4 regions of the Cupriavidus sp. FW306-1B-F12B genome follow, and region 2 is predicted to be linked to each of the others. Evidence: predicted binding sites of a transcription regulator. Region 2 holds the regulator's gene; each other region holds the start of a gene.
What was found. The regulator sigma-54, encoded in region 2, starts transcription at its own class of promoters, with help from an activator protein. The targets are predictions, from matches to a motif close to TGGCANGNAANCTGCTTT.
Positions count from the first base shown of each region.

Region 1: a site for sigma-54 is predicted at 3,508-3,525, ahead of urtA (urea ABC transporter substrate-binding protein). Genes of this name have one in related genera too.
Region 3: a site for sigma-54 is predicted at 2,200-2,217, ahead of AC3WLE_RS02830 (PQQ-dependent methanol/ethanol family dehydrogenase). Genes of this name have one in related genera too.
Region 4: a site for sigma-54 is predicted at 2,774-2,791, ahead of AC3WLE_RS01765 (ammonium transporter). Genes of this name have one in related genera too.

Region 1 is NZ_JBYSXC010000006.1:331,426-338,809, forward strand. It holds gene cyoA (ubiquinol oxidase subunit II) at 1-215, shown strand, start outside; gene cyoB (cytochrome o ubiquinol oxidase subunit I) at 230-2,203, shown strand; gene cyoC (cytochrome o ubiquinol oxidase subunit III) at 2,209-2,853, shown strand; gene cyoD (cytochrome o ubiquinol oxidase subunit IV) at 2,853-3,221, shown strand; gene urtA (urea ABC transporter substrate-binding protein) at 3,579-4,835, shown strand; gene urtB (urea ABC transporter permease subunit UrtB) at 4,991-6,634, shown strand; gene urtC (urea ABC transporter permease subunit UrtC) at 6,634-7,384, shown strand, end outside.
Region 2 is NZ_JBYSXC010000009.1:60,940-68,323, reverse strand. It holds gene AC3WLE_RS16675 (monovalent cation:proton antiporter family protein) at 1-950, opposite strand, end outside; gene AC3WLE_RS16670 (KpsF/GutQ family sugar-phosphate isomerase) at 1,092-2,075, shown strand; gene lptC (LPS export ABC transporter periplasmic protein LptC) at 2,118-2,747, shown strand; gene lptA (lipopolysaccharide transport periplasmic protein LptA) at 2,815-3,465, shown strand; gene lptB (LPS export ABC transporter ATP-binding protein) at 3,534-4,334, shown strand; gene AC3WLE_RS16650 (RNA polymerase factor sigma-54) at 4,469-5,950, shown strand; gene hpf (ribosome hibernation-promoting factor, HPF/YfiA family) at 5,999-6,349, shown strand; gene ptsN (PTS IIA-like nitrogen regulatory protein PtsN) at 6,806-7,261, shown strand; gene hprK (HPr(Ser) kinase/phosphatase) at 7,343-7,384, shown strand, end outside.
Region 3 is NZ_JBYSXC010000001.1:623,613-630,996, forward strand. It holds gene AC3WLE_RS02825 (c-type cytochrome) at 1-292, opposite strand, end outside; gene AC3WLE_RS02830 (PQQ-dependent methanol/ethanol family dehydrogenase) at 393-2,135, opposite strand; gene AC3WLE_RS02835 (quinoprotein relay system zinc metallohydrolase 1) at 2,337-3,308, opposite strand; gene AC3WLE_RS02840 (quinoprotein dehydrogenase-associated SoxYZ-like carrier) at 3,305-4,084, opposite strand; gene AC3WLE_RS02845 (ABC transporter permease) at 4,102-4,914, opposite strand; gene AC3WLE_RS02850 (type 1 periplasmic-binding domain-containing protein) at 4,922-6,127, opposite strand; gene AC3WLE_RS02855 (PQQ-dependent catabolism-associated beta-propeller protein) at 6,120-7,148, opposite strand; gene AC3WLE_RS02860 (ABC transporter ATP-binding protein) at 7,145-7,384, opposite strand, start outside.
Region 4 is NZ_JBYSXC010000001.1:395,513-402,896, forward strand. It holds gene AC3WLE_RS01745 (acid phosphatase) at 1-805, shown strand, start outside; gene AC3WLE_RS01750 (CreA family protein) at 839-1,321, opposite strand; gene AC3WLE_RS01755 (acyl-CoA thioesterase) at 1,337-1,822, opposite strand; gene AC3WLE_RS01760 (HU family DNA-binding protein) at 2,033-2,314, opposite strand; gene AC3WLE_RS01765 (ammonium transporter) at 2,823-4,025, shown strand; gene AC3WLE_RS01770 (mechanosensitive ion channel family protein) at 4,239-5,096, shown strand; gene AC3WLE_RS01775 (Bcr/CflA family multidrug efflux MFS transporter) at 5,116-6,321, opposite strand; gene AC3WLE_RS01780 (hypothetical protein) at 6,709-7,296, shown strand.

The sequences.
Region 1 (7,384 bases), on a different contig from region 2:
AGACGCTGGCACAACCCAGCGAGAAGGAGCCGGTCACGTACTACGGCAAGGTGGAAGACAAGCTCTTCCACAACATCCTGCACAAGTACATGGACCACAGCGGCACGGCGCTCGCCGCCGACGGGTTCAAGGGCGGCCCGATCTGCACGTCGCGCAACACCCTCGGCGAAGAGCAGCTGTCGATGAACACGCCGGCCAAGCCGGCGGGCGCGTAATCCTGGGAGCAATGATGTTTGGCAAGTTGAGTTTGTCGGCGATTCCGTTTCATGAGCCGATCATCATGGTCGTTCTGGCCGGCGTCGCCCTGGGCGGTGCCGCGCTGCTAGGCGCGATCACCTATTTCAAGAAGTGGGGCTACCTCTGGAACGAGTGGTTCACCTCGGTCGACCACAAGAAGATCGGCGTGATGTACTGCCTGGTCGCGCTGATCATGCTGCTGCGCGGCTTCGCCGACGCGGTCATGATGCGCACCCAGCTGGCGCTCGCCACCAATGGCGCGACCGGCGTGCTGCCGCCCGAGCACTACGACCAGATCTTCACCGCCCACGGCGTGATCATGATCTTCTTCGTGGCCATGCCGCTGATGACCGGCCTGATGAACCTGGTCGTGCCGCTGCAGATCGGCGCGCGCGACGTGGCCTTCCCGTTCCTGAACACGCTGTCGTTCTGGCTGTTCGTGTCGGGCGCCATGCTGGTCAATGTCTCGCTGGGCGTCGGTGAATTCGCCAAGACCGGCTGGCTGGCCTACCCGCCGCTGTCGGGCCTGGACTTCAGCCCGGGCGTGGGGGTGGACTACTACCTCTGGAGCTTGCAGATCTCGGGCCTGGGCACCTTGCTGACCGGCGTGAACTTCCTGGTGACGATCCTGCGCATGCGCGCCCCGGGCATGACGCTGATGCGCATGCCGGTGTTCACCTGGACCGCGCTGTGCACCAACGTGCTGATCGTGGCTGCCTTCCCGGTGCTGACCGTGACCCTGGCGCTGCTGGGCCTGGACCGCTACGTCGGTACCCACTTCTTCACGAACGACGGTGGCGGCAACGCCATGATGTACGTGAACCTGATCTGGATCTGGGGCCACCCCGAGGTGTACATCCTGATCCTGCCGGCGTTCGGCATCTTCTCTGAAGTGATCGCCACGTTCTCGGGCAAGAAGCTGTTCGGCTACAAGGGCATGGTGTACGCGACCGCCGCGATCATGGTGCTGTCGTTCATCGTGTGGCTGCACCACTTCTTCACGATGGGCTCGGGCGCCAACGTCAACGCGTTCTTCGGCATCACCACCATGATCATCTCCATCCCGACCGGGGTGAAGATCTTCAACTGGCTGTTCACCATGTACCGCGGCCGGGTCCAGATGACCTCGCCGGTGCTGTGGACGCTGGGCTTCATGATCACCTTCGTGATCGGCGGCATGACCGGCGTGCTGATGGCCGTGCCGGCCGCTGACTTCGTGCTGCACAACAGCCTGTTCCTGATCGCCCACTTCCACAACGTGATCATCGGCGGCGTGCTGTTCGGCTACCTGGCCGGCATCACCTACTGGTGGCCGAAGGCGTTCGGCTTCACGCTGAACGAGCGGCTGGGCAAGTGCGCCTTCTGGTGCTGGCTGGTCGGCTTCTACTTCGCCTTCATGCCGCTGTACGTGCTGGGCCTGATGGGCATGACCCGCCGCCTGAACCACACCGACAACCCGGCCTGGACGCCGTGGCTGTACCTGGCCGTGGTCGGCGTGGTGTTCGTGGCGCTGGGCATCTTCTTCCAGGTGCTGCAGATCGTGGTGTCGATCCGCGACCGCAAGAAGCTGGCCGACGTGACCGGCGACCCGTGGGGCGGCCGCACCCTGGAGTGGGCCACCTCGTCGCCGCCGCCGTTCTACAACTTCGCGCACACCCCGGTGGTGCGTGACCTGGACGCGTTCTCCGACATGAAGGCCCGTGGCGAGACGCTGCCGACCGAAGGCTACGAGAAGATCCACATGCCCAAGAACACGGGCGCGGGCTTCATCATCGGCGCCTTCAGCCTGGTGTTCGGCTTTGCCCTGACCTGGCATATCTGGTGGATGGCCATCGTTGGCCTGGTGGGCATGGTGTGGGCGTTCATCCACCGCAGCAACGACGACCATATCGACTACTACGTGCCGGCCACCGAGGTCGAGCAGATCGAAACGCGCCATCTGCAGCGCATTGCTTCGCAAGCCTGAGAACCATGTCGACTCAAGTCCTAGACCGCATCCCCGCGCAGGCCGGCGCACCGGCCAAAGCCGACGCGCATGGCCATGACCATGCGCACCACGATACCAGTGCCAATACGGTGTATGGCTTCTGGATCTACCTGATGAGCGACTGCATCATCTTCGCCGGACTGTTCGCGGCCTTCGCCGTGCTGCGCGGCGAACTGGCAGGCGGCCCGTCGGCGAAGGAGCTGTTCGAGCTCAACTACGTGCTGGTGGAGACCTTCATCCTGCTGTTCTCCTCGATCACGTACGGCATGGCGATGATCTCGCTGCAGAACCGCAGCCTGAGCCGCGTGCAGGTGTGGCTCGGCATCACGTTCCTGCTGGGCGCGGCATTCATGGCGATGGAAATCAACGAATTCCATCACCTGATCGCCGAAGGCGCCGGCCCGGGCCGCAGCGCGTTCCTGTCGTCGTTCTTCACGCTGGTCGGCACCCACGGCCTGCACGTCGCCAGCGGCATGCTGTGGATGATCGTGCTGATGTGGCAACTGTCGAAGAAGGGCATCACCCCGACCTTGAGCAAGCGCCTGATGTGCCTGTCGCTGTTCTGGCACTTCCTGGACGTGGTCTGGATCGGCGTGTTTACCGTGGTCTACCTGATGGGACATCTGTGATGGCACAACACAACGCACCGGCGGCGCACGGCGCCCACGATTCGCACGACTCGCACGCGGGTCATGACACCCACGCCAGCTTCAAGTCGTACGCAATCGGCTTCATCCTGGCCGTGATCCTGACCGTGGTCCCGTTCAAGCTCGTGATGGACGGCAGCATGGACAAGGGCACCATCCTCTGGATCATCCTCGGCATGGCCGCGGTCCAGATCCTGGTCCACCTGAAGTACTTCCTGCACCTGGACACGTCGTCCGAGCAGCGCAGCAACGTGATCGCGCTGCTGTTCACGGCGCTGATCCTGGTGATCGTGGTGGCGGGTTCGCTGTGGATCATGCACAACCTGAATGCCAACATGATGGTGATGTAAGGACCAACGTCCTGGCATCGAGAGCGGGGCCCTGCAAGGGGCCCCGTTTTTTTTTTGCCCGTCGCCTGCCTTGGGGCATGACGCCCGGCCTTGGTGCGGGGACGCGCAGCGCCTGGTGCCTTGCGCATGCCGCCCGCACGGAATTGCGCAGATGCACGGGAGTGGTGCGTGCGCCGCCTGCACTGCTCTGGTGCGGATGCGCGATCGCGGGCGGCGGCAGCGCCTGCGCGCCGCGCCAGCACGCCATCTGCCGGGGGTGCGGTGGGTATCAGGCGGCCTGCCTCCATGGCACGCTAGTTGCAGAAGCATCACCCGGGGAGCGTAGTCCCTGACTAACACCATAAACGGGAGCTGCAAATGCAACGACGTGACATGCTGAAGCTGTCGGCGATAGCCGCCGCGGCAATGATCGGTACCAGCCCGCTGGCCATGGCGCAGTCCAAGGAACCGATCAAGGTCGGTATCCTGCACTCGCTGTCCGGCACCATGGCCATTTCGGAGACATCGCTGAAGGACGTGGCCCTGATGACCATCGACGAGATCAACAAGAGCGGCGGCGTGCTGGGGCGCAAGCTGGAGCCGGTGGTGGTGGATCCCGCCTCGAACTGGCCGCTGTTCGCGGAAAAGGCGCGCCAGCTGATCACCAAGGACAAGGTCGCGGTGACCTTCGGCTGCTGGACCTCGGTGTCGCGCAAATCCGTGCTGCCGGTCTACGAAGAGCTGAACTCGCTGCTGTTCTACCCGGTGCAGTATGAAGGCGAAGAGATGTCGAAGAACGTCTTCTACACCGGTGCAGCGCCCAACCAGCAGGCCATTCCGGCGGTGGAATACCTGATGAGCAAGGAAGGCGGCGGCGCCAAGCGCTTCTTCCTGCTGGGCACGGACTACGTCTACCCGCGCACCACCAACAAGATCCTGCGCGCCTTCCTGAAGAGCAAGGGCGTGGCCGACAAGGACATCGAAGAGGTCTACACCCCGTTTGGCCACAGCGACTACCAGACCATCGTCGCCAATATCAAGAAGTTCTCGCAGGGCGGCAAGACCGCGGTGATCTCCACCATCAACGGCGACTCCAACGTGCCGTTCTACAAGGAGCTTGGCAACGCCGGGCTGAAGGCCAAGGACGTGCCGGTGGTGGCGTTCTCGGTGGGTGAGGAGGAACTGCGCGGCATCGATACCAAGCCGCTGGTGGGCCACCTGGCCGCATGGAATTACTTCATGTCGGTCAAGAACCCCGAGAACGACGCCTTTCGCAAGCAGTGGGCGGCATGGGTCAAGGCCAACAACCTGCCCGGCGGCGACAAGCGTGTGACCAACGACCCGATGGAAGCCACCTACGTGGGCATCCATATGTGGGCGCAGGCCGTGAAGAAGGCCGGCACCACCGACACCAACAAGGTGCGCGCCGCCATGTACGGCCAGACCTTCAAGGCACCGGACGGCTTCACGCTGACCATGGGCGAGAACCACCACCTGTACAAGCCGGTGATGATCGGCGAAGTGAAGGGCGACGGCCAGTTCTCGGTGGTGTGGAAGACGCCGAAGGCGGTGCGCGCGCAGCCGTGGAGCCCGTTCATCGCGGGTAACGAAGGCAAGCCGGACAAGGTGATGTAAGTAAGCCGGGCCACCCGCTGCCGGTTGGCTCCCCTCTCCCGCTTGCGGGAGAGGGGCTGGGGGAGAGGGCAGGCGCTTGCCAGCCAGATGGCACTCGCTTCGTCATGGACACCTGCCTTCTCCCCAAACACTCATTCCGCAACTCGCCAGCACCTATGCGCAATCCCTTATCCGTTTCCATCCTGCCATGGCTGCACGCCCTGCTGGCGGCGCTGCTGCTGGCGGCTGCGCCGTGGGCCGCGGCGCTGACGCAGGCCGAGCTGAAGCCGCTGGCCGAAGACGACTTCGATGCCAAGACCGCGGCGCTGACCGCGCTGGCCAAGGCCTCGCCGGAACAGGCCGGTCCGATCCTGAAGGCCTTGCAGGACGACGCGCTGCAATATGCGCCGTCGGTCGGCATGGTGCGCCAGGATGGCGGCAAGACCGTCGATGCCATTACCGGCAAGCCGGTCGCGGTGAAAGCCGACGAGCTCGAATCCCTGACCCTGAACAACAGCCTGCGCGCGCTGGTCGACAGCGCCGCCAGCAGCCTGCTGCTGCAGTCGCCCGATATCGCGGTGCGCGCGCAGGCCATCGCCACGCTGCGCGACCAGCCCGAGAGCGCCTCGCGCGCCGCGGTCGAAGCCGCGCGCAAGAACGAGGCCGATGCCGGCCTGCGCACCAGCCTGGACGTGATCTGGGCCAACCTGGTGCTGGCCGAGCCGGCCGACCCCGCAGCGCATGACGCGCGGCTTGAAGCCATCCGCATCCTCGGCAGCGACAGCAACCCGCAGAGCCGCCAGAAGCTGGCGCCGCTGGTGGAGCGCGACAGCGCCGGCAACTACCGCGAGCCCGATGCCGACGTGCGCCTGGCCGCGCAGCAGGCGCTGGACACGCTGCGCAGCGACCAGCGCCGCGCCGAGCTGATCGGCAACCTGTTCGCCGGCCTGAGCCTGGGCAGCGTGCTGCTGCTGGCCGCGCTCGGGCTGGCCATCACTTATGGCCTGATCGGCGTCATCAACATGGCGCACGGTGAATTCCTGATGATCGGCGCCTATGCCACCTATGTGGTGCAGTCGCTGTTCCGCGCCTACGCGCCGGGTGCGTTCGACTGGTACCTGCCGGCGGCGCTGCCGGCCTCGTTCCTGGCCGCCGCGCTGGTGGGCTTCGTGCTGGAGCGGCTGGTGCTGCGCCACCTGTACGGCCGCCCGCTGGAAACGCTGCTGGCCACCTTCGGCGTGAGCCTGCTGCTGATGCAGGCGGTGCGCACGCTGTTCGGCGCGCAGAACGTGGAAGTGGCCAACCCGGCGTGGATGAGCGGCGGCATCGAATGGATGCCGGGCCTGGTGATCCCGTACAACCGCATTGTCATCATCCTGTTCGCGCTGGCGGTGGTGGCGGTGGCGTGGGCGGTGCTGAACCGCACGCGGCTGGGGCTGTTCGTGCGCGCCACCACGCAGAACCGCACCATGGCGGCCTGCGTCGGCGTGCGCACCTGGAAGGTCGACAGCTACGCCTTTGCCTTCGGCGCCGGCATTGCCGGGCTGGGCGGCTGCGCGCTGTCGCAGATCGGCAATGTCGGCCCCGACCTGGGCCAGGCCTACATCATCGATTCGTTCATGGTGGTGGTGCTGGGCGGCGTCGGGCAGCTGGCCGGCACCATCGTCGGCGCCTTCGGGCTGGGCATCATCAACAAGTTCATCGAGCCCTTCTACGGCGCGGTGCTGGCCAAGATCTTTGTCCTGGTGCTGATCGTGCTGTTCATCCAGAAGCGGCCGCAGGGACTTTTCGCGCTCAAGGGGCGCAGCGCGGAGGCATGATGCAGCGAGTCCAATCGAATTCTTCCGCCACCGCGTTCCGGCTAGCGGTGCCGGAGCGGCAGGCGCTGTTCTCGCCGCGCGGCTGGCTGGTGCTTGCGGCGCTGGTGGTGATCGTCGGCATCGGCGTGCCGGTGTGTGCGCTGGTGTTGCCGGAGGGGCATCCGCTGCACCTGTCGGCTTATGCGCTGACGCTGGTCGGCAAGATCATGTGCTTTGCGCTGGCGGCGATCGCGCTGGACCTGGTGTGGGGCTACTGCGGCATCCTGAGCCTGGGCCACGGGCTGTTCTTCGCGCTGGGCGGCTACGCCATGGGCATGTACCTGATGCGATCGATCGGGCGCGAGGGCGTGTACAAGAGCGAACTGCCGGACTTCATGGTGTTCCTCGACTGGAAGGAGCTGCCGTGGTTCTGGCACGGCACCGAGCACCTCGGCTATGCGCTGCTGCTGGTGGTGCTGGTGCCGGGCGTGCTGGCCTGGCTGTTCGGCTTCTTCGCGTTCCGCTCGCGCATCAAGGGCGTGTACCTGTCGATCATCACGCAGGCGATGACGTATGCGGCGATGCTGCTGTTCTTCCGCAACGAGACCGGCTTCGGCGGCAACAACGGCTTCACGGACTTCAAGCGCATTGCCGGCTTTGCGATTGCGGCGCCGCAGACGCGCACGGCGCTGTTCGTGCTGACCTTCCTGGCGCTGCTGGCGGGCTTCATCGCCTGCCGCTACATCGTCACGTCCAAGCTCGGGCGCGTGG
Region 2 (7,384 bases):
GCCAGCATCGCGATCAGCACCAGCTTGAACAGCACCGGCACCACCAGCAGCGCCAGCACCAGCCATACGTGGTCGAGCACCACGCGGATATTGAGCAGCATGCCGATGGTGACGAAGAACAGCCCCAGCAGCACGTCGCGGAACGGCTTGATGTCCTCTTCCACCTGGTGGCGGTAGGGCGTCTCGGAGATCAGCATGCCCGCCATGAAGGCGCCCAGCGCCATCGACAGGCCCAGCCGCTCGGTCAGCGCCGCCATGCCCAGCGTCACCAGCAGCAGGTTCAGCATGAACAGTTCCTGCGAGCGGCGCGCCGCCACCACGTGGAACCAGCGGCTCATCAGGCGCTGGCCCAGGAAGAAGATGACGCCCAGGGCCACCACGATCTTGACCGTGGCCAGGCCCAGCGCCACCATCAGGTCGCCGGGATCGCGCGACAGCGCCGGGATCACGATCAGCAGCGGCACCACCGCCAGATCCTGGAACAGCAGGATGCTGATGATATTGCGGCCCTGCTCGCTCTCAAGCTCCATGCGCTCGGACAGCATCTTGGAGACGATCGCGGTGGAAGACATCGCCAGCGCCCCGCCCAGCGCCACCGACGCCTGCCAGGACAGCGGGAACAGCCAGTTGAAAGCCCAGCTGGCCGGCACCACCGCCAGCATCGACAGCACCACCTGCGAGCCGCCCAGGCCGAACACCAGCCGCTTCATCGAGCGCAGCTTGGTCAGGTTGAACTCCAGCCCGATCGAGAACATCAGGAAGACCACGCCGAATTCGGCCAGGTACTTGGTCTGCGCGGTGTCGCTGGCCAGCCCCAGCGCATGGGGGCCGATCAGGATGCCGACGGCCAGGTAGCCGAGCATCGGCGGCAGCTGCAGCATGCGGAATGCGACCACGCCGAAGACGGCGGCGGCCAGCAGCACCAGGGTCAGTTCCAGCGGAGAATGCATCAGGCGGTCTGGGTGACCGGCCAGGCGCGCGTCCGACCCGGCACGGGCACCCTGCCGGCAAAATACGGCGAGCACGGCAAGCACGACGTGCGCCATGGGTCGGGCCAGGCGCCATCGCATTCGTTGGTATACTTCGTCGCCATGATAGCCAATTTCGATGCGGATCGAGCACTCAGGCTCGCCCGCGACACTCTCCAGACCGAAGCCGATGCGGTTTCCGCACTTTCCGGACGCCTGAACGGCGACTTTGCCCGTGCCGTGCTGCTGATCCTGCAATGCACCGGGCGCGTGGTCGTCTCGGGCATCGGCAAGTCCGGCCATATCGGGCGCAAGGTCGCGGCCACGCTGGCCTCTACCGGCACGCCGGCGTTCTTCGTGCACCCGGCCGAAGCCAGCCACGGCGACCTGGGCATGGTCACGCGCGACGACGTGCTGATCGCCTTCTCCAATTCTGGCGAGACCGGCGAGCTGCTGTCGATCATCCCGATCGTCAAGCGCATCGGCGCGCGGCTGATCTCGGTCACCGGCAACCCCGACTCCAACCTGGCCAAGCTGGCCGACGTCCACCTGGACGCGGCGGTCGAGAAAGAAGCCTGCCCGCTGAACCTGGCGCCGACGGCCAGCACCACCGCGGCGCTGGCGCTGGGCGATGCGCTGGCGGTGGCGGTTCTCGATGCGCGCGGCTTTGGCGAGGAAGACTTCGCCCGCTCGCACCCCGGCGGCGCGCTCGGGCGCAAGCTGCTGACCCATGTGCGCGACGTGATGCGCACCGGCAACGCCGTGCCCGAGGTGCGTGAAAACACCCCGCTGGCCCAGGCGCTGATGGAAATCACCCGCAAGGGCATGGCCATGACCGCCGTGGTGGACCCGGACGGACGCGCCATCGGCGTCTTCACCGACGGCGACCTGCGCCGCCTGCTGGAAACCCCGCGCGACTGGAAGACCGTGCCCATCGGCGACGTCATGCACCGCAACCCGCACGTGGTCAACGAGAACCAGCTCGCCGTCGAAGCGGTGCAGGTGATGGAGGCCAACCGCATCAACCAGCTGCTGGTGGTGGATGACGACGGCCGCCTGACCGGCGCGCTGCATATCCACGACCTGACCCGCGCCAAGGTCATCTGAGCGGGCGCGGCCCGGCACAACCGGCACAACGCCAAGGACACCATGCAGGCACTCCTCGCCTCCCTCAGCGGCATCTTCATGCGGCTGCTGCCGCTGCTGCTGATGGCCTTCGTGGCGGGCAGCACGTTCTGGCTGGTCCAGATCAACTCCCCCAAGGAAGACCCGGCCGCGCAAAGCGCCAAGAAGCATGAGCCCGATTACTTCATGGACCGCTTCTCGGCCACTGAGCTGGCGCCGGACGGCAGCACCAAGATCCGCTTCACCGGCGAGCGCATGATCCATTTCGAAGATGACCAGACCTACGAGGTGACCCGGCCCGCCATGCGCGCGTACGAGCCGGACCGCCCGCCGGTCACCGCCCGCGCCGATATGGGCCGCATGAACGCCGAGGGCTCGGTGATCGACCTGTACGGCAACGGCTTCGTCATGCGCCAGCAGGGCGTGGACGTGTCCAAGGACCCGCAGCTGACCGCCGCATCCAGTTATTTCCAGCTGCTGGTCAATGACGACATCGTCAAGACCGACAAGCCGGTCAAGCTGACGCGCGGGCCGTCGGTGATGACCGCCAACGGCCTGATCTTCAACAACGTCACGCGCGAAGTACAATTGCTCGGCAATGTACGCGGCACCATCATCACCGGGCCGACCCCGGGCCGCGCGCCGGGGTCCTGAGCCCCGGCCCGGGGGCCGCACCAACCCGCACCAACGTACCCAGACGCCCTCAAGCAACCCTGCCAACATGACTGCTTCCCTGACGACATCGTCCCGTCGACGCACCGCCCCGGCCCTGCTCGCCCTGGCCATGGCCTTCGGCCTGCTGGCCCAGCCCGCCCTGGCCGAGCGCGCGGACCGCGACAAGCCGATGGTGCTGGAGGCGGACAACGCCAGCTACGACGACGTCAAGCAGATCTATACGCTGACCGGCAACGTGGTGCTGACCAAGGGCACCATGATCCTGAAGTCCGACGCCGCCGAACTGCGCACCGATCCCGAGGGCTACCAGTTCGCGGTGGCCACCGCCAAGCCGGGCAAGCAGGCCTACATCCGGCAGAAGCGCGAAGGCGTCGACGAATACATCGACGGCTGGGGCGACCGCATCGAGTACGACGGCAAGCAGGAGTACTCCAAGCTGATCGGCAATGCCCGCATGGCGCGCCTGCAGGGCGCCAAGCAGGTCGACGAGATCCGCGGCGCGGTGCTGACCTACGACAGCCGCAAGGAGTTCTACACGGCTGCCGGCGGCGGCAGCGGCGACGCCGCGGCCGCCAATCCGTCCGGCCGCGTACGCGCGGTGCTGTCGCCGCGCCAGGACCAGAAGGCCGGCGCCACGGGCAGCAGCGGCTCGCCGCTGGACCTGAAGCCAGCGCCCGCGCCTGCCAACAAACCCTGACGCCTGGCGCCGGCTGCGTGCATCGCATGCGGCCGGCGCCGGAAACGCCTGAACGCCAGACTGTGCCAATGACCGATACCGCAACCATCGCCGACAAGCCTTCCGTCGAAGCCTCCACCGTCCTTGCCGGCGGCAGCACCCTGGTCGTGCGCCACCTGAAGAAGCGCTATGGCTCGCGCACGGTGGTCAAGGACGTCTCGCTCGACGTGAAGAGCGGCGAGGTGGTCGGCCTGCTCGGGCCCAACGGCGCGGGCAAGACCACGTCGTTCTACATGATCGTGGGCCTGGTGGCGCTGGACGAAGGCGATATCGTGCTCGACGGCGACCACATCAGCGGCCTGCCGATCCACGAGCGCGCGCGCATGGGGCTGTCGTACCTGCCGCAGGAAGCCTCGGTATTCCGCAAGCTCAACGTCGAAGAGAACATCCGCGCGGTGCTGGAGCTGCAGCTGGACAAGGGCAAGCCGCTGGCCAAGGCCGAGATCGAGCGCCGCCTCGATTCGCTGCTCGACGACCTGCAGATCGCGCACCTGCGCAACAACCCGGCGCTGTCGCTGTCGGGCGGCGAGCGCCGCCGCGTGGAAATCGCGCGCGCGCTGGCGTCGTCGCCGCGCTTCATCCTGCTGGACGAACCCTTCGCCGGCGTGGACCCGATCGCCGTGGGCGAGATCCAGCGCATCGTCAGCTTCCTCAAGGCGCGCAATATCGGCGTGCTGATCACCGACCACAACGTGCGCGAGACGCTCGGCATCTGCGACCACGCCTACATCATCAGCGAAGGCACGGTGCTGGCCGCGGGCCAGCCCGAGGAAATCATCGCCAATGACGCAGTGCGGCGCGTCTACCTGGGCGAGAACTTCCGCATGTGATGCAGCGGCCTGCCATGGAGCGGCAGGCCTATTCGCGGGCGCACGTGGGCCTGCCACAGCCAGCAGCGATCAGACCGCATAAGCGATAGCAATTTCCGTTCCAACAACGGAAAGATGCGCATAGAATAGGTCGCATGAAACCGTCGCTACAGCTCCGCCTTTCCCAGCATCTGGCCCTGACCCCGCAACTGCAGCAGTCGATCCGGCTGCTGCAGCTTTCCACGCTGGAACTGCAGCAAGAGGTCGAACAGGCGCTGACGGAAAACCCTCTGCTCGAACGTGAGAACGACTGGATCGAAAGCCCGCTGCGCGTTGCGGCCGACGGCTCGGTCAACCTGCAGAGCGCACCGGCGCCCGCGCCGGCAGAGCCGCAGGGCAATGGCGAGGCCCGCGCCGATGGCGCGGCTGACGACGACAGCTATGGCGACAGCGGCAACGGCGACGACTATGGCAGCGGCGACTGGAGCCTGGACGACTTTGCCCGCCGCCCCCAGGGCGACGAGGATGAAAAAACGCCGATGCAGCTGCGTGAAGCCGAGCCCACGCTGCGCGAGTACCTGATGGAACAGCTCACGCCGCTGAAGATCTCCGCGCGCGACAAGGGCCTGGCCATCTTCCTGATCGAATCACTCGACGATGATGGCTACCTGAGCGCATCGCTTGAGGAAATCTGCACGGAGTTGCCGGAAGAACTCGAGTTCGAGATCGAGGAAGTCCACGCCATCCTCACGCTGCTGCAGAGCTTCGACCCGCCCGGCGTGGGCGCGCGCAACGCCGCCGAGTGCCTGGCCCTGCAGTTGCGGCGCCTGACGCACCCGCAGCGCGAACTGGCCCTGAACATCGTGACCAACCACCTGGAGTTGCTCGCAGTACGCGACTACACGCGGCTGAAGAAGGCGCTGCAGGTCGATGAAGCGGCGCTGAAGTCCGCACACGAACTGATCCGCTCGCTGGCGCCCTACCCCGGCCATGCATACAGCCGCCCGGAGGCGGACTTCGTGGTGCCGGACGTGTTCGTGCGCAAGGGTGGCGGCGGCTGGATCGCGCAGCTCAATCCGGATGTGATGCCGAGGCTGCGCATCAATGACATGTATGCACAAATCCTGCGTGGCGCGAAGGGTGAGTCCGGCACCGCCGGGCTGCAGCAGAAGCTGCAGGAGGCGCGCTGGCTGATCAAGAACATCCAGCAGAGGTTCGACACAATCCTGCGTGTCTCGCAGGCCATTGTCGAGCGTCAAAAGAACTTTTTCAGCCACGGCGAAATCGCCATGCGCCCCTTGGTTTTGCGGGAGATTGCCGATACACTGGGTTTACACGAGTCAACCATCTCCCGGGTGACGACCAATAAATATATGGCAACGCCGATGGGTACTTTCGAACTGAAGTACTTCTTCGGCAGCCACGTGTCCACCGAAACCGGTGGCGCGGCTTCATCAACGGCCATCCGCGCCTTGATCAAGCAACTGATAGGAGCCGAAGACCCGAGGAATCCCCTTTCCGACAGTCGCATTGCCGAACTGCTGGGCGAACAAGGCTTCGTTGTCGCACGCCGCACCGTTGCCAAGTATCGCGAAGCCCTGAAGATCCCCGCAGTCAATCTCCGCAAGTCTTTGTAGCCGAGCCCACCGCCTGCCTGGTGAGGCTCTTTCAGAAGGAGAAGCGCTATGAACTTCAAGATCAGTGGACACCACCTGGACATCACGCCCCCTCTGCGTGAGTACGTGGAAACGAAGCTGGAGCGAATCGTCAGGCATTTCGATCAAGTCATTGGCGTTAGTGTGCTGCTCTCTGTCGACAACCATAAGGAAAAGGACCGGCGTCAGTACGCGGAAATCAATCTACATCTCAAGGGCAAGGACATCTTTGTCGAAGCGCATCACGAAGACCTGTATGCAGCGATCGACGCACTCGTCGACAAGCTGGACCGTCAGGTGATCCGCTACAAGGATCGCGTGCAAGGCCACGACCGCGAAGCGGTCAAGTACCAGATGGCCGCAGCGCAAATGCAGCAATGACCGTGCCCGGCAGCCCCGCAGCGGGCTGCTGAATCAGGATTGAACAGGCAAGCCGCGCCATGAAGCGCGGCTTTTTTGCGCCCTCGCGTTCCCGGTTGCCGCCGGCATGCCGCGCCCGCACTGGCGGCGCGGCCCGGCTGTGGCGCCGGAGCCAATGCTTTTCACCCGAATGAGCAAGGGTGTTCGCAAGCGCTGCGCCAAGGTGTATGCTGCGCCATACAAAGAGAGGGAATCCTGGCCGTGCCCCGCACCGGTGCACCGGCTCCCCGCCGCGGAGGCACGATTGCATCACCATGTATCGTTCTGCACCGGCTTGCCCCGTTGCGCTGCACAATGCGGGAGTAGTCGCTGCTCTATAATGGGCCGGACGCCTCCGGCCAGGCCAACGGCAGGCCGGAGCCAGCCCACTGCCCGGCGGGGCGGTCCGCCCGCTAACTGAAATCCTGCGCATCGCCCATGAATCGTTTGGCCAAATTGCTGCCACCCGGCAACATCACCCTCGACGTCAGCGTCACCAGCAAGAAGCGTGTGTTCGAGCAGGCCGGGCTCCTCTTCGAAAACAACCATGGTGTGGCGCGCGCCATCGTGACGGACAACCTGTTCGCGCGCGAGTCGCTTGGATCCACCGGCCTGGGCGCCGGCGTGGCAATCCCGCACGGCCGCATCAAGGGCCTGAAGCAGCCGCTGGCCGCGTTCATGCGCCTGGCCGAACCAATTCCGTTCGAATCTCCCGATGGCAAGCCGGTATCGCTGCTGATCTTCCTGCTGGTGCCCGAACAGGCTACGCAGCAGCACCTGGAAATCCTGTCCGAAATCGCGCAACTGCTTTCCGACCGCGACATGCGTGAAGGGCTGGCCACGCTGCCCACGCCCGATGCCGTCCATCAGTTGCTGATCGCATGGCATCCCTGATCCCCTGACCCCCCAAGCGGGCCGGCACCAGACCGGGCAGGCGCCGAGGCGCTTCGCAAACCGCCCCACCAGTCATACCGCATGGAACTCACCGGCGTCACCTCCCAGTCCATCTTCGACGAC
Region 3 (7,384 bases), on a different contig from region 2:
TCTTCGCATCGTCCTCAGCAAGGCTGCCATGCGGCGGCATCGGAATCCGCCCCCACGCGCCCTTGCCGCCTTCGCGGATCTTCTTCGCCAGCCGCTCCGCCGCCTCGCTGTCGCCCTTGTACTTGGCGGCCACCTCGGCAAACCCCGGCCCCACCAGCTTTGACTGCATGCCATGGCAGGAAAAGCAGCCGCTCTTGTCGGCCAGGGCCTGCATGTCGGCGGCCGTGCCGGCCAGTGCCGCGCCCGGCAGCAGCGCCGAAGCCACCGCCAGCGCCATCCATTCCTTCTTCATACCTGAGTCCCGTTTCATCCTGTTGCACCCGCGCCCGGCGCGCGCATCGCACCCATGATGCGATGCGCGCGTGCGCCGGGCAGTGTCATCTCCCGCCAGCTCAGCTCTTGTGCAGCTTGAACACCCACACCGAGCCGCCCTGCTCCAGGAAATTCACGCGCTTGGCCACCTCGCCGCCCCACAGCGGCACCGCGCCGCCCCAGCCGGACACCACGGCCACGTACTGCTCGCCGTTCTCTTCCCAGGTGACCGGGGGCGCCACCACGCCGCTGCCAGTCTGGAACTGCCACAGCTCCTTGCCGGTCCTGGCGTCGGCCGCCTTCAGGTAGCCTTCCGGCGTGCCCCAGAACACCAGCCCGCCGGCAGTGGTCATCACCCCGCCCCACAGCGGCGCGCTGTTCTTGACCTCCCACATGATCTTGCCGCTCTTGGGGTTGATGGCCCGCAGCGTGCCGATGTAGTCCTCGTTCAGCGGCTGGATGGTGAAGCCCGCGCCCAGGAAGGCAGCGCCCTTCTTGTAGCTGATGGGCTCGTTCCAGATATCCATGCCCCACTCGTTGGCGGGCACGTAGAACAGGCCGGTCTGCGGGCTGTAGGCCATCGGCTGCTGGTTCTTGCCGCCAAGGAAGCCCGGCGCGGCAAACACGGACTTGCCCTTCTTCTCGTCGCTGCCGGCGGCGGGGTCGCCGGGGCGGCCTTCGGCGATGTAGTTGGGGCGGCCGCTCTTCAGGTCGATGCCGGTGGCCCAGGTGATCTTCTTGACGAAGGGGAAGGCGTTGACCAGCTTGCCGCTGGCCGCGTCGTTGACGTAGAAGAAGCCGTTGCGGTCGGCCTTGCCGCCCATGCGCTTGCCGTCCAGGTCGAAGGTCACGAACTCATTGACGCCATCGAAATCCCAGCCGTCGTTCGGGGTGTTCTGGTAGTGCCAGGCGATCTTGCCGGTGGCGGGATCCAGCGCCACCGTCGAGGCCGAGTAGAGGTTGTCGCCCTTGCGGATATGGCTGTTCCACGGGCCCGGATTGCCGGTACCGAAATACACCAGCCCGGTGGCCGGATCATAGGTGCCGCCCAGCCAGGTGGCGGCGCCGCCGGTCTTCCAGGTCTCGCCCGGCCAGCTTGCGTTGGCGGTGCCGGTCACGCCGTTCTCGGTCTTGTTGCCGTCCTTGTCGTACTTGTAGCCCATATGGCCTTCCACCACCGGCCGCGACCACACCAGCTGCCCGGTCTTGGCATCGCGTGCGTCGACCCGGCCCACCACGCCGAACTCGCCGCCCGAGATGCCGGTCAGCACCATGCCCTTGACGATCATGGGCGCCGCCGTGTACGAATAGCCGGCGGCGTAGTCCTCCAGCTTCTCCTTCCACACCACCTTGCCGGTCTTCTGGTCCAGCGCCACCAGTTGCGCATCGAGCGTGCCGAAGATCACCAGGTTGTCGTAGAGTGCCGCACCGCGGTTCACCACGTCGCAGCACGGCATGATGCCTTCGGGCAGCCGGTGCTCATACTTCCAGAGCTTGCGCCCGGTCTTCACGTCCAGCGCATAGATGCGCGAATACGAGGCCGTCACGAACATCTTGCCGTCATGGATCAGCGGCTGCGATTCCTGCCCGCGCTGCTTCTCGCCGCCAAACGAGAACGACCACGCCGGCACCAGCTGCCCGACGTTCTTCGTATTGATGCGCGACAGCGTGGAATAGCGCTGGCCTTGCGGGCCCATGCCCCACGACAACACATCGCCGGGGCTCTTTGCGTCGTTCTCGATCATGGCATCGGTCACTGCCGCCTGCGCGGCCAGACTGGCCGCGGCAGCCGCAACCGCCATCACTACTCGTAACGTCCTCATTGCCATCTCCTCTCTTGTTTTGGGTTTCCCTGGTGCGCCACTGCGCCACACACCAGACATGCCTTTGGCAAGTCCCATGCCAGTCGCATCCCCGCACCAGCACGCCGGTTGCGGCCCGGTTGCGTGATGCCAGCCGTGCCAGCGCGCAACACTGCGTTGCAGCTGCTCCAGAATTGAACAGCCCGCCACGGCTGGCCGGCGTCAGTGGCCAAGCGCGCTTTCCTCGCGCGCCGGGTAGAGATGTCCGACGTTGCGCAGGTACTCCGCGGGCATCGCGGCCCAGTGCGCATAGGGCTGCGGCACCGGCATCGCCATGACCTCGGCCAGGTCCCGCCCCTGCGCCGCGGCCTCGCGCAGGCGCGTATCCAGCCATTGCAGGTAGCCGCGCGTCTGCGCGATGGCCTCTGCGCCGCCGCCGGCCGCAGGCACTGGCCCGTGGCTGGGGACCAGCACGCGCGCCCCGCTGTCGGCCAGCAGCGCCTGCAGCCGGTCCAGGCTGGCCAGCCAGCGGCCGATATCCGCGTGCGGCGTGGTCGGAATGCGTTGCCGGAACACCAGCCCGCCGGCAAAGACCACGCCCGCGCTGTGGTCCAGCACCACCAGGTCGTCGCCGGTATGGCCGTCCAGGCGCACCAGCTCCAGCGTATGGCGCCCGATCGTGCGCCGGCCCGGCGCCAGCGCGTGGGCAGCCGGCGCGGGCTCGGTGCCGCGCATCCAGTCGCCGCACAGGCGGTAGAGGTTGTCGGCATAAGCGGCACCCTCGCGCCGCGCCCCGTCGATGGTGCCGGCCAGGGCGCTGCCGCCCACATCGGCATAGGCCTGGTTGCCGAAGAAATAGTCGGGATGCAGGTTCAGGTTCAGCACCAGCCGCACCGGGGCGGCCGTGACCGATGCAATCGCCTTGCGCTGCTGCTCGCCATACAACCGCGACGGGCCGGTGTTGATCACCACCACGCCGTCGCCGGTGTCGATAAACGCGGTATTGATGATGTTGCAGCCGTTGCCGGGCGCGAAGTCGGCATTGGCGCCTTCCAGCAGCCACACGCCCGCGGCGATCTCGCGCGGGGCCAGGCGGTAGTCGGGAGGCTGCAGCACGGCCTGCTGGGCGAATGCCGGCGGCACGGGCTGGCCCGCCAGGCATAGCAGCAACCACAGTAGTACGCGTCGCTTCATGGCCACACCCGCGCGGCGATGCGGTTGCCGTTGTTGTCGTGGCCGGCCACCGTCATGCCCGGCTGCACGGCATCGCGCAGGTCGAAGGAGAAGATCGGGTTCTCGGCAACCGGCTCATGCAGCGTCAGGCGCAGCAGCGGCTGCCGGGCCGCGTCGGCCAGCACCAGGGTCTCGATATGGAACGCCGGGATGCCCGCCGCCAGGCCGGTATCCATCGGATGCATCACGCGCAGCCGCACGCGCGCCGCGGCCCCGCCGAAGCCCGGGAACACGCGCGCGTCCACGCGGTTGAGCGTGCGGCTCCAGCTGCCGTCGCGGCGCGTGGCGCCAGGCACCGTGCAGCCCCCGCCGCCGGCATCGACCAGCACGCTGCCGACATGCCAGGTGCCATCGCGCGTGCGCGCCGCCACCCGCACCGGCGAAGCCCGTTCCAGCTTGAAGCGGAACGACAGCGACGGGCGCACCCGCAGCGGTTCGAACGCCAGCACCTCGCGGATCGGGTTGCGGTCCACCGCCACCACGATGCGATCCACTTCGCCCAGCGCCGAGGCATCGAAGGCGATCGGCACGCGCATGGGGTCTTCCGCAAACGCCGGCCCGGTCACCCTGACGCGGCTGTCGAACACCACCGGGCCAGCCTGCAGCAGCTCCTTGTGGATCCAGGCCCATTGCGGCGACTGCAGCGGATCGCCGTGCGCGATGACGGCGCCGTCTGCCGCGGCAGCCGCTACCGCCGGACTGGCCATGCCCAGAGCGGCCGCCATCAGCAGGACCATGCCCCGCGTCCGCCGCCTCATGCCTGCTGCCCCCGGCGCGCCATGCCGCGCTGCGGGTCGTAGCCCTGCAGCGCCAGCGCGAAGAACACCGCCGCGCTGCCCGCCACCACCGCCAGGCTCAGCGGCGCCACCTGCCCGTACAGCGCAAAGCGGATCGCCTCGACCGCGTGGGTGAAGGGATTGAAGCGGGCCAGCTGGTACACCACCTCCGCGCCCGACTCCTGCAGCTTCCACAGCGGGTACAGCGCCGAGCTGATGAAGAACATCGGGAAGATCACGAAGTTCATGGTGCCGGCAAAGTTCTCGAGCTGGCGCACATGGACCGACAGCAGCAGGCCCAGCGCGCCCAGCATCAGCGCGGCCAGCGCCATGGCGCCCGTCGCCGCCAGCAGGTGCAGGGGCTCGAAGCGGATGCCGAAGGCCATCGCCACCAGCAGGAACGCGGCCATCTGCAGCAGCGACAGCACCGTGCCCGCCGCCAGCTTGCAAGCCAGCAGCCAGCCCCGCGGCAGCGGCGCGGTCAGCAGCAGCCGCATCACGCCCATCTCGCGGTCGTACACCATGGCCAGCGACGACTGCATGCCGTTGAACAGCGCGATCATGCCCAGCAGTCCGGGCGCCACGTAGACCTTGTATTCGATGTAGGTGTCGTAGGGCGGCGCAATGGCGACGCCCAGCGCGTTCTGGAAGCCCGCGGCAAACACCAGCAGCCACAGCAGCGGGCGCACCAGCGACGACAGCAGGCGCCCGGGCTGGCGCAGGTACTTGCGCAGCTCGCGCCCGCAAACCGCGCGCAGCGCGCGCCAGCGATGGATCAGGATGGAGGCCATGGGTGCGCTACGCGGATGGGGCTTGGCACGCCGTGTCGGCTTCATCGGCGCCCAGGGTGTCGAGGTTGTTCTTCGGATGCAGCACGCCGTCCACCGGGGCCATGCCGGCCACGCCGTCAGGGTGGGCCAGCAACACCGGCTGGCGCAGCTGGCGGTCCCAGCGGCGGAACGACAGTGGCGGCCCCTTGAAGCCGTCCACCACCACCTGCCCGGCGGCAAGCGCTTGCGCCTGTCCGGCAAACCCGGCCCCGGGCAGGCGCGCCACGCTCTCGGCGATGGCCTTGACCGCCACCCAGGCAGCCCAGTCGTAGCCGGTCATCGGACGGCCCGCCGCGCGCATGAAGCGCCGGTTGAGCTGCGGCCCGCCATTGCGCTCCCAGGCCCAGTGCCACGCCTGCGCGCCCAGCCCGCTGGCGCCCACCACCGGGCGCGGCAGCAGCGTGGCGTAGGGCACGCCGCGCGCGAACTCGCCGTCGGCATCGGCCACCACCACCACGTCATAGTCCACGCCGCCGGTCAGCAGGCCGAGGTTGGCCTGGTCGCGCTCACGCGGGTCGTTGGACAGCCTGAAGGCGCGCTGCGCCGACCAGGCAATGCCAAAGCGCCGCGCCGACGTCACCAGCGCGTCGCGCTGCGCCGCATCGGCCGCGGACGGGCCGCTCAGCAGCAGGGCACGGCGCCATTTGCGCAATACCAGGTACTGCATCAGCGCATCCGCGCGCATGCGCAGGCTGGGCAGCGTGTGCAGCAGCACCGGCGCGCAGCCGGCGCCGCGCAACGCGTCGTCATCGGCCGACACGTTGAACAACAAGGCCTCGCCCGGCTTGACCGCACCCGTGGCTGCCCTGACCGATGCCGACGGCAGGTCCAGCAGGATATAGCGCGTGCCCTGCCGCGCCAGCGCAGCGACCAGCGGGGCCACCTCGGCTTCAGTGCGGGCTTCCTGTGCTTCCAGCCTGAGCGACTGGCCCGCGGCCTCGAGCGCCACGCGCGCTTCGGCGGCCGCCACCTGGGCGCCGTCGAGCGCACGGCCCTGCGGCTGGCCGGGATAGCGCTGCGCCAGGCGCCGGGGCGCATAGCGCGCGTCGTCGGCCTGCGACACGACCGCCACGCGCACCTCGGCAGCGTGCACCGCGGCAGGCAGCCACGCCAGCGCCATGGCGCCCAGCCCGGCACGCCACCACTGCCACCACGCACGCGAGCGCTCAGTCATCGATCGCCACCGAATGCGGCACCCGGCCCGCCTTGAGCGTGGCCACCGCCTTGCGGCTGGCGGTGTCCACCACGCTGACATCGTCGGACAGGCCGTTGGCGACATAAAGCCGTGCGTTGTCGCGGCTCAGCGCCAGCCCCCAGGCGCGGCGGCCGACCAGCACATAGTCCTGCACCCGGCGCGACGCCACCTCGACCACCGCGACATGGTTGGCGCGGCCCAGCCCGATATAGGCGCGCGTGCCGTCGCCGCTGGCCGCCATGCCCACCGGGGTCACGTCCTCGGCGCGAAAGCCCCGCGGCGCGAAGGCGATGGTCTGGGCCACCTCGAAGGTATCGGTACGGATCACGCTGACGCTGGCGGAGAGCTCGTTGGACACCCACAGCTCCTTGCCGTCGCGAACCAGCAGCAGCCGCCGCGGCCGGTTGCCGACCTGGATATTGCGGATCACCTTGCGCGCGGCGACGTCGATGACATGGACCAGGTTGGCCACCTCCGAGGTCACGTACACATGCCTGCCGTCGGCGCTGACCTTGACGCCCTCCGGCTCCTCGCCCACCCTGACCGCGAACACGCGCTTGCCCGACGCCGTGTCGTAGGCCGACAGCAGCCCGTCTTCTTCATTCGAGACATAGAGCGTGCGGCCGTCCTGGCTGAGATCGAACAACTCCGGATCGTCCCCCACCGGCAGCGATGCCACGGTCTTGCGGCTGGCCACATCGACCACATCCACCCGGTTGTCGTCGCTGCAGGCCACGTACAGGCGCGTGCGGTCGGGCGACAGCTGCAGGTGGCGCGGCCGCTTGCACTGCCGCCATACCGCGACCAGCTGCCGGCTGCGGGCATCGAAGACGGCGAGGGCATCGTCCTTCTCGCTCGAGACAAAGACCTGGTTGCTAGCCTGGCCGACGGGTCGCGCGGCCCCGCCCTGCGCGCCTTCGGCCAGGCCGGCGGCAACCAGCAGCGTCGTGACCAGCAGCAAGGCGCCGGCAAACCAGCGGGGAGATGGCATCTTGTTCATGCGGGTACGCGCCTCACGGCCGGGTCAGTGACAGGGGCCTGCGGCGTCATGGCCAGGAAAGCGCCCTCCAGGGTGTCGCACGCCGCGGCGCCGCGCAGTGCGGCCGGGGTGCCGTCGAAACGCACCATGCCGCGGTCCAGCACGATCACGCGGTCGGCGTGCTCCACCTCCTGCACCAGGTGGGTGGCCCACAGCACGCCGGCCTGCGCCCGCGCCGTCAGGCGCCGGGCATCGGC
Region 4 (7,384 bases), on a different contig from region 2:
CCCGGTGCGGGCAACTATCGCGGTGGCACTCGCCGCCCTGGTGGCTGGCTGCGCCGCCGGCGGCACCAACCTGTCCGCGGTGCCGGAACTGCGCCCGGGCGTGCCTGCCGGCTACCTGGCCGCCGATGTGCGCCCGGACAGCCTGAAGCTGCTGCCCGCGCCGCCGGCGCAAGGCTCGGCAGCGCTGGCGCTGGATGAGGACGCCGCGCGGCAGGCCGGGACGCTGCGCGGTTCACCGCGCTGGCAAGTGGCTGGCGAGGATGCCGTGTTGACGTTCCCGCAGGCCGCCAGCGCATTCTCCTGCGCGCTGGGCGTGCCGGTCAGCGAGAAAGAAACGCCGTACCTGAACATCCTGCTGCGCCGCAGCCTGGTCGATGCCGGCCTGTCCACCTACAAGGCCAAGGACCACTACAAGCGCACACGCCCCTTCGTTGCCAACAAGACCCAGATGTGCACGCCGGCCGAGGCCGCCAAGCTGGAAAAGGACGGTTCGTACCCGTCCGGCCACAGCGCCATCGGCTGGGCCTGGGCGCTGATCCTGGCTGAGGTCGAGCCGGAACGCGCCAATGACATCCTGGCGCGCGGGCGCGCGTTCGGCCAGAGCCGCGTGGTCTGCAACGTGCACTGGCAAAGCGATGTCAACGAGGGCCGCATGATGGCCGCGGCAACGGTGGCGCGGCTGCATGCCGACCCGACCTTCCGCGCCGACCTGGACCGGGCCCGCCGCGAAGTGGCGGCGGCACGCGCCAGCGGCGCGCGCCCGTCGCGCGACTGCCAGGCGGAGAGCGCGGCGCTGGCCCCCTGATCCACCGGGTGCCGGGGCCGGCTGCTGCACGGGTTACTTCACCGGGATGACCGTGCCGGCCGGCACCGGCACGGCGGTGACGCTGTTCTGCGGGCTGCCGCTGACAATGCGGTCGGAGTATGTCAGGTACACCAGCGTATTGCGCTTGCGGTCGACCGCGCGCACGACGTGCAGGGCCTTGAACAGGATCGACATGCGTTCGGAGAAGACGTTGTCCTGTTGCCGGATCGGCCCCTTGAAGGCGATCGTGCCCACCTGCCGGCAGGCGATCGATGCCTCCGGCGGGTCTTCGGCCATGCCCAGCTGGCCCTTGATGCCGCCCGTGCGGGCGCGCGACACATAGCAGGTCACGCCGTCCACCTGGGGGTCGTCATAGGCTTCGATCACGACCTTGTCGGAGCCGGTCATGCGGAAATTGGTGCTGACGCTGCCGATCTCCTCGGCGTGGGCGCCCGAGGCGGCCGCCAGACAGGCGACGGCCAGGACCGTGCGGATGCGATTGCAGTTGCGCTTCATGGCGGGGGTCGGTATTCAGGTCACCGACGACTTGATGTCGTCGTGACGTTTTTCCATTTCCTGGCGCAGCGCGCGGCGCTGCTGGGCGGCGGCAAAGCGCTGGCGCTCCACCTCGTCGCGCGGCTCCAGCGGCGGCACCTCGGCCGGCGTGCCGTTGTCGTCCACGGCCACCATGGTGAAGTAGCAGCTGTTGGTATGGCGCACCAGCTTGCTGCGGATATTTTCCGTCACCACCTTGATGCCGATTTCCATCGAGCTGCGGCCGGTAAAGTTGACCGAGGCCAGGAAGGTCACCAGCTCGCCCACGTGGATCGGCTGGCGGAACACCACCTGGTCGACCGACAGCGTCACCACGTAGCGGCCGGCGTAGCGGCTGGCGCAGGCATAGGCAACCATGTCCAGGTACTTGAGGATGGTGCCGCCGTGGACGTTGCCGGAGAAGTTGGCCATGTCCGGCGTCATCAGCACGGTCATGGAAAGCTGGTGGGACTGGTCGTTCATGATGCGGGTACGGATTGCGGGGGCGGGATTTCGGGGGCGAACCTGCGATGGCGGCATTGCCTGAGGGCACGCCGGAACGCTGGCGCCGGCAGTTTAACCCGGATCGTGCCCGCCGTTGCCGGCGGCGGCCCGGTATCGGCAGGCGGGGCCGTGCCAGGCAACAAAAAAGCGGCCTGCAAGGCCGCTTTTCACGCTGTGGACGCAAACTGCTTACTTCTTCTTGTTCACCGCGTCCTTGAAACCTTGCCCGGCAGAGAACTTGACCGTCTTGGCGGCCGGGATCTTGATGGTTTCACCGGTGCGCGGATTGCGGCCGGTGCGGGCGGCGCGTTTGCCGGCGCTGAAGCTGCCAAAGCCCACCAGCGTCACCGAATCGCCCTTTGCCACTGCCTTCTTGATACTGTCCAGCGCTGCGTTGAGCGCGCGCTCGGCGGCGGCATTGCTCAGTTCTGCTTCCGCGGCGATGGCCGATACCAGTTCACCTTTATTCATGGCTGATTTCCCTTGTTGGTCGTCGTCACCGATGTGCGTGCCTCGCGGCAAAGCCATCGATCGGCGCAGTCTAATCTGCCCGTCGCGCGTAGAGCAATCCCCAGTGGCACCAATGCGACAAAAAAACCCGCAAATCCTTGATTGAGGCCGGTTAGCGGGCAATTTTCCACGCTTTTCCCGCTTGCCAGAAGCCGGCTTTGCCGGGCCGTCCCGCAGCGCGGCAACGCCAGACCGGCGCGCGCCTGGGGCAAACCAGCAGCATAGGACAAATTCCCACAAATGGGGCGTCGCACCATAACGGTTCAGCCAGCGCCGCCGTTGCGCGCCATTTCGGCGCATCCGCACTATCACGGCGATCCCAGCGGCAACGCTGCCAACAGCGCCGCCCCTGCCCGTGCGCGGCATTCCGGTGCGGTTTTACCCGACAAGGTGCACGTGGCACCAGGATGCGGCCATTGCTGGAATGCTTTTTGCATACCCACGCTCCCATTTTGAGCATGAGGTCACTATGGACAACTGGAAGACCGGCACCGACGCCCTGTTTATCCTGCTAGGCGCCATCATGGTGCTGGCCATGCACGCCGGCTTCGCCTTCCTGGAACTGGGCACGGTGCGCAAGAAGAACCAGGTCAACGCACTGGTAAAGATCCTGGTGGATTTTGCGGTTTCGACCATCGCCTATTTCTTTATCGGCTACACCATTGCCTACGGCGTGCAATTCATGTCCGGGGCCGAAACGCTGGCACAGAAAAACGGTTACGAACTGGTCAAGTTCTTTTTCCTGGCGACATTTGCCGCGGCCATTCCGGCGATTATCTCGGGCGGTATTGCCGAGCGTTCGCGCTTCAACCCGCAACTGGTCGCCACCTTCGTACTGGTAGGTTTTGTCTATCCGTTCTTCGAAGGCATCGCCTGGAACCAGCGCTATGGCGTGCAGGACTGGATCACGCGCGTGGCCGGCGCGCCATTCCATGACTTCGCCGGCTCGGTGGTGGTGCATGCGCTGGGCGGCTGGATCGCGCTGCCCGCGGTGCTGCTGCTGGGCGCGCGGCGCGGGCGCTACCAGAAGGACGGCCGCATCAGCGCCCATCCGCCCTCAAACATCCCGTTCCTGGCGCTGGGCGCCTGGGTGCTGGCGGTGGGCTGGTTCGGCTTCAACGTCATGAGCGCGCAGACGGTCGACAAGGTCAGCGGCCTGGTGGCGATCAACTCGCTGATGGCAATGGCCGGCGGCACGCTGGCGGCCTGGGCGGCCGGACGCAACGACCCGGGTTTTGCCTACAACGGGCCGCTGGCCGGGCTGGTGGCGGTGTGCGCTGGCTCGGACCTGATGCACCCGCTCGGCGCGCTGATCACCGGCGCGGTAGCCGGCGCGCTCTTTGTCTATATGTTCACGCTGGCGCAGAACAAATGGCATATCGATGACGTGCTCGGCGTGTGGCCGCTGCACGGGCTGTGCGGCGCCTGGGGCGGCATTGCCGCGGGCATCTTCGGGGCCAGGGCGCTGGGCGGGCTGGGCGGCGTGTCGCTGGGCGCGCAGGCGATCGGCACCGTGCTTGGCATCGTGGTGGCGCTGGCCGGCGGCACCCTGGTATATGGCGCGCTGAAGAAGTTGGTGGGCATCCGGCTGGATGCCGAAGGCGAATTCAACGGTGCGGACCTGACCTTGCACCGGATTTCGGCAACGCCGGAACGGGAAACCAACTGGTAATGGCTTTCGGGCCGTCCTGATTTAAATAGACAAGCTGCGCGAAGCGGCTTGTCTTAACAATAATTTGCTTGCACTTCCGGTACGGCGTCTCAATAATTGCCGTGCCCATGTATTGCGCCGCAACAGCGCGCAGGGCTAGCACATCGCTGCCGGCTGAATCGGGGGATGTTGTGCCGGCGGCCGGCCGGACACCAACATGAAAGGAATACGCCGATGGATGCCACTACCTTCGATAACCTCAAGGCCCTGGTCGTCACCTACGCGACGGAATTCGGGGTCAAGATCCTGGCGGCCCTTGCCTTCTGGGTCATCGGCCGCTGGCTGATCCACTTTGTCGTGCGCATGGTGCAGAACGCGCTCGGCAAGCAGAAGGTCGATCCCACGCTGCTGCGCTATGTCGGCTCGATCGTCACCGTGACGCTGAACGTGGTGCTGGTGATCGGCATCCTCGGCTTCTTCGGCATCCAGACTACGACCTTCGCCGCACTGATCGCCGCCGCTGGCGTGGCCATCGGCATGGCCTGGTCGGGGTTGATGGCGAACTTCGCTGCCGGTGCGTTCCTGGTGGTGCTGCGCCCGTTCAAGGTGGGAGACTTCGTGACGATCGGCGGCGTGACCGGCACGGTGCGCGAGATCGGCCTGTTCGCAACCTCGCTCGACACGCCGGACAATGTGCAGACCGTGGTCGGCAACAACAAGATCTTCAGCGATACCATCCAGAACTTCACCGCCAACCCGTACCGGCGCGTGGAACTGAAAGCGCAGCTTGCCGGCAGCACCGACACCGCCCATGCGGCAGCGCTGCTGAAGGGCCGCATCGCGGAAATCCCCAACGTGCTGGCCGAGCCCCCGGTCGACGTCGAGATCCTGGAGTTCACGCTGGTCGGCCCGGTGCTGGCGGTGCGTCCGTACTGCCACAACGACCACTACTGGCAAGTCTATTTCGATACCAACCGCATCATCCGCGAGAGCTTCGGCCAGGCTGGCTATGCCGCACCGATGCCGGCGCAGATGGTGGTGGTGCAACAGGCGGCTGTCGAGCAGGAGGCCGCCGTGCAACAGGCCGCCTGACGGCGGCTCGCAGCCAGTGTCAACGGCGGCCTGAGCGGCCGTAGTAGCGCATCAGCACCGCGCCCGCGCCGCAGGCCGCCATCACCACGCCCAGCGGCAGCGCGGTGCCGTCGCGCCACAGGCTGACGGCCGCGCCGCCCAGCGTCCCGAGTGAAAACTGCAGCGTACCCATCAGCGCCGAGGCCGTGCCGGCGCGATGGCCCTGATGGGCGAGCGCCAGTGCCGACGCATTCGGCGATACGCAGCCGAGCGCGCCGATAAAGACGAAAAAGCCCGCCAGCAGCACCGGCAGCACCGCCATGCCTGCAAGCGCGGCAACTGCCAGCGCCAGGCCAGCTGCACAGGCCGCCAGCAGCGCGCCCCCGAGCACCTGGTCGAGCGAGCAGCCGCGCACCAGCCTGGCGTTGAGCTGCGACATCGTAATCAGGCCCAGCGCATTGGCGCCGAAGACAAAGCCATAGTGCGACGGCGCAATGCCGTGCAGCTCGATCAGCACGAACGGCGAGCCGGAGATATACGCGAACATGCCCGCCGAGCCGAAACCCGCAGACAGCGAATAGCCGAGGAATTCGCGATCCCGCAGCAGCTCGGCATAGCTTTTCGCCACCGTGCCGAGCCGCAGCGGCGCCGCGTGGCGCCGGTCCAGCGATTCCTCCATGCGCAGGTGGACCAGCAGCAGGATCAGCATCCCTGCCACCGCCAGCACCCAGAAGATCGCACGCCAGCCCGACACCGAGAGAATGGCGCCGCCGACGATCGGGGCCAGGATCGGCGCAACCCCCATCACCAGCATCAGCGACGAGAACGCGCGCGCCGACTCATGCGCCTCGAGCCGGTCGCGGATCACCGCGCGTGCCATGACCATGCCGGCGCAGCCGCCCAGCGCCTGCAGGAAGCGCCACAGCATCAGCGACTCCACGCTGCCTGCCAGCGCGCAGCCCACCGCGGCGGCCACGTAGAGGCACAGGCCGACATAGAGCGGCGGCTTGCGCCCGAAGCGGTCGCTGAACGGCCCATAGAAAGCCTGCCCCAGCGCCAGCCCCACCAGGAATGTGCCGAGGGTCAGCTGCACCTGGCCGATGTCCACGCCGAGATCGCCGGCCAGCGACGGAAAACTCGGCAGGTACATGTCGATCGACAACGGCGCGATCGCCATCAGCGAACCGCAGATCAGCAGCCAGGCAGGAAAGCGCGCGGCCGAGGCAGCGCTGGTGGAACGGAGCATGGGAAGTATCCGGGGGAACGGCGTTGTCATGCACGGCCAGCCTGCTTGCGCCGCAGCCCGCGCCTGCAACCCGTGAAAAGCCGCAATTGTTGCACAGCATAACGAAAGCGGTACGGCACTGGCGTAGCGGGTTTTGAAACAGTCGTTCAGAAAAACTGCCCTGCCAAGGTCGGGTTCGATGATGCTGGCGAAGTTGGCGCGATTGGTGAATAGTGGTGTCAGGTCATTTGCGATCAGCGCGAATCCGGCGCTGCGGATGCTCTTGCGGGGTGGCGCGGCTTTCACCTGTGGCAGGGTGGAGGGTACAATGCCAGCCTGTCGGCGCAAGCCACACCGTCGGCCACGCAGAGACGGACGACAGTATCGGTCCCGGCAACGTTAGCCTGCATGAGAATACGACACACGCCGCTTTCCGCTTCGCTAGGCCCGGCCGCACTCGCGGCCGCGCTGCTGTTGCCGCTGCCCCAGCCCGGCAACGCCGCGCCGGTGCAGGCGCGCAATGTTGCCGCCTCGGCGCCGGCCCCTGCGATCGATGAGGCCGACCCGCTGTCACGCATGCTCAAGGGCGCTGCCACCGGCCAGAACACCGGCGCCGCCGGCGTGCCTGAATTGCTGCGCAACACCACGCGGCCTGACAACGTGCTGGCACGCGCCTGCCGCCAGCTCAACGACGCCCTGCCAATCGAAATTGACGGAGAAACGCGGCTGCGCCGCTGCCAGTCGATCCCCGGCAAGCATGTGCTGTTCCAGCTGGAGCTCACCAACTACCGCGGGCCGATGCTGGACCTGGCCAGCTTCGAGGTCAACTACGCTGCGCCCCTGCAGCGCAATATCTGCGCCAACCGCGACGTCGAGATCCTGACCAAGCTTGGCATCAGCCTGATGTTCCGCTACATGACGCGCAAGGACCGTGGCGAGCGCCGCATCGGCGATGTCTACATCAACGCGCCCATCTGCACGGCGGCGCTGCGCTAGCCAATACAAACAAGAATCGATTGCAATTGATGCGGCACGGCACGCCGCCCGCGCAAAAGAAAGACGGCACGCAAATGCGGGCCGTTCT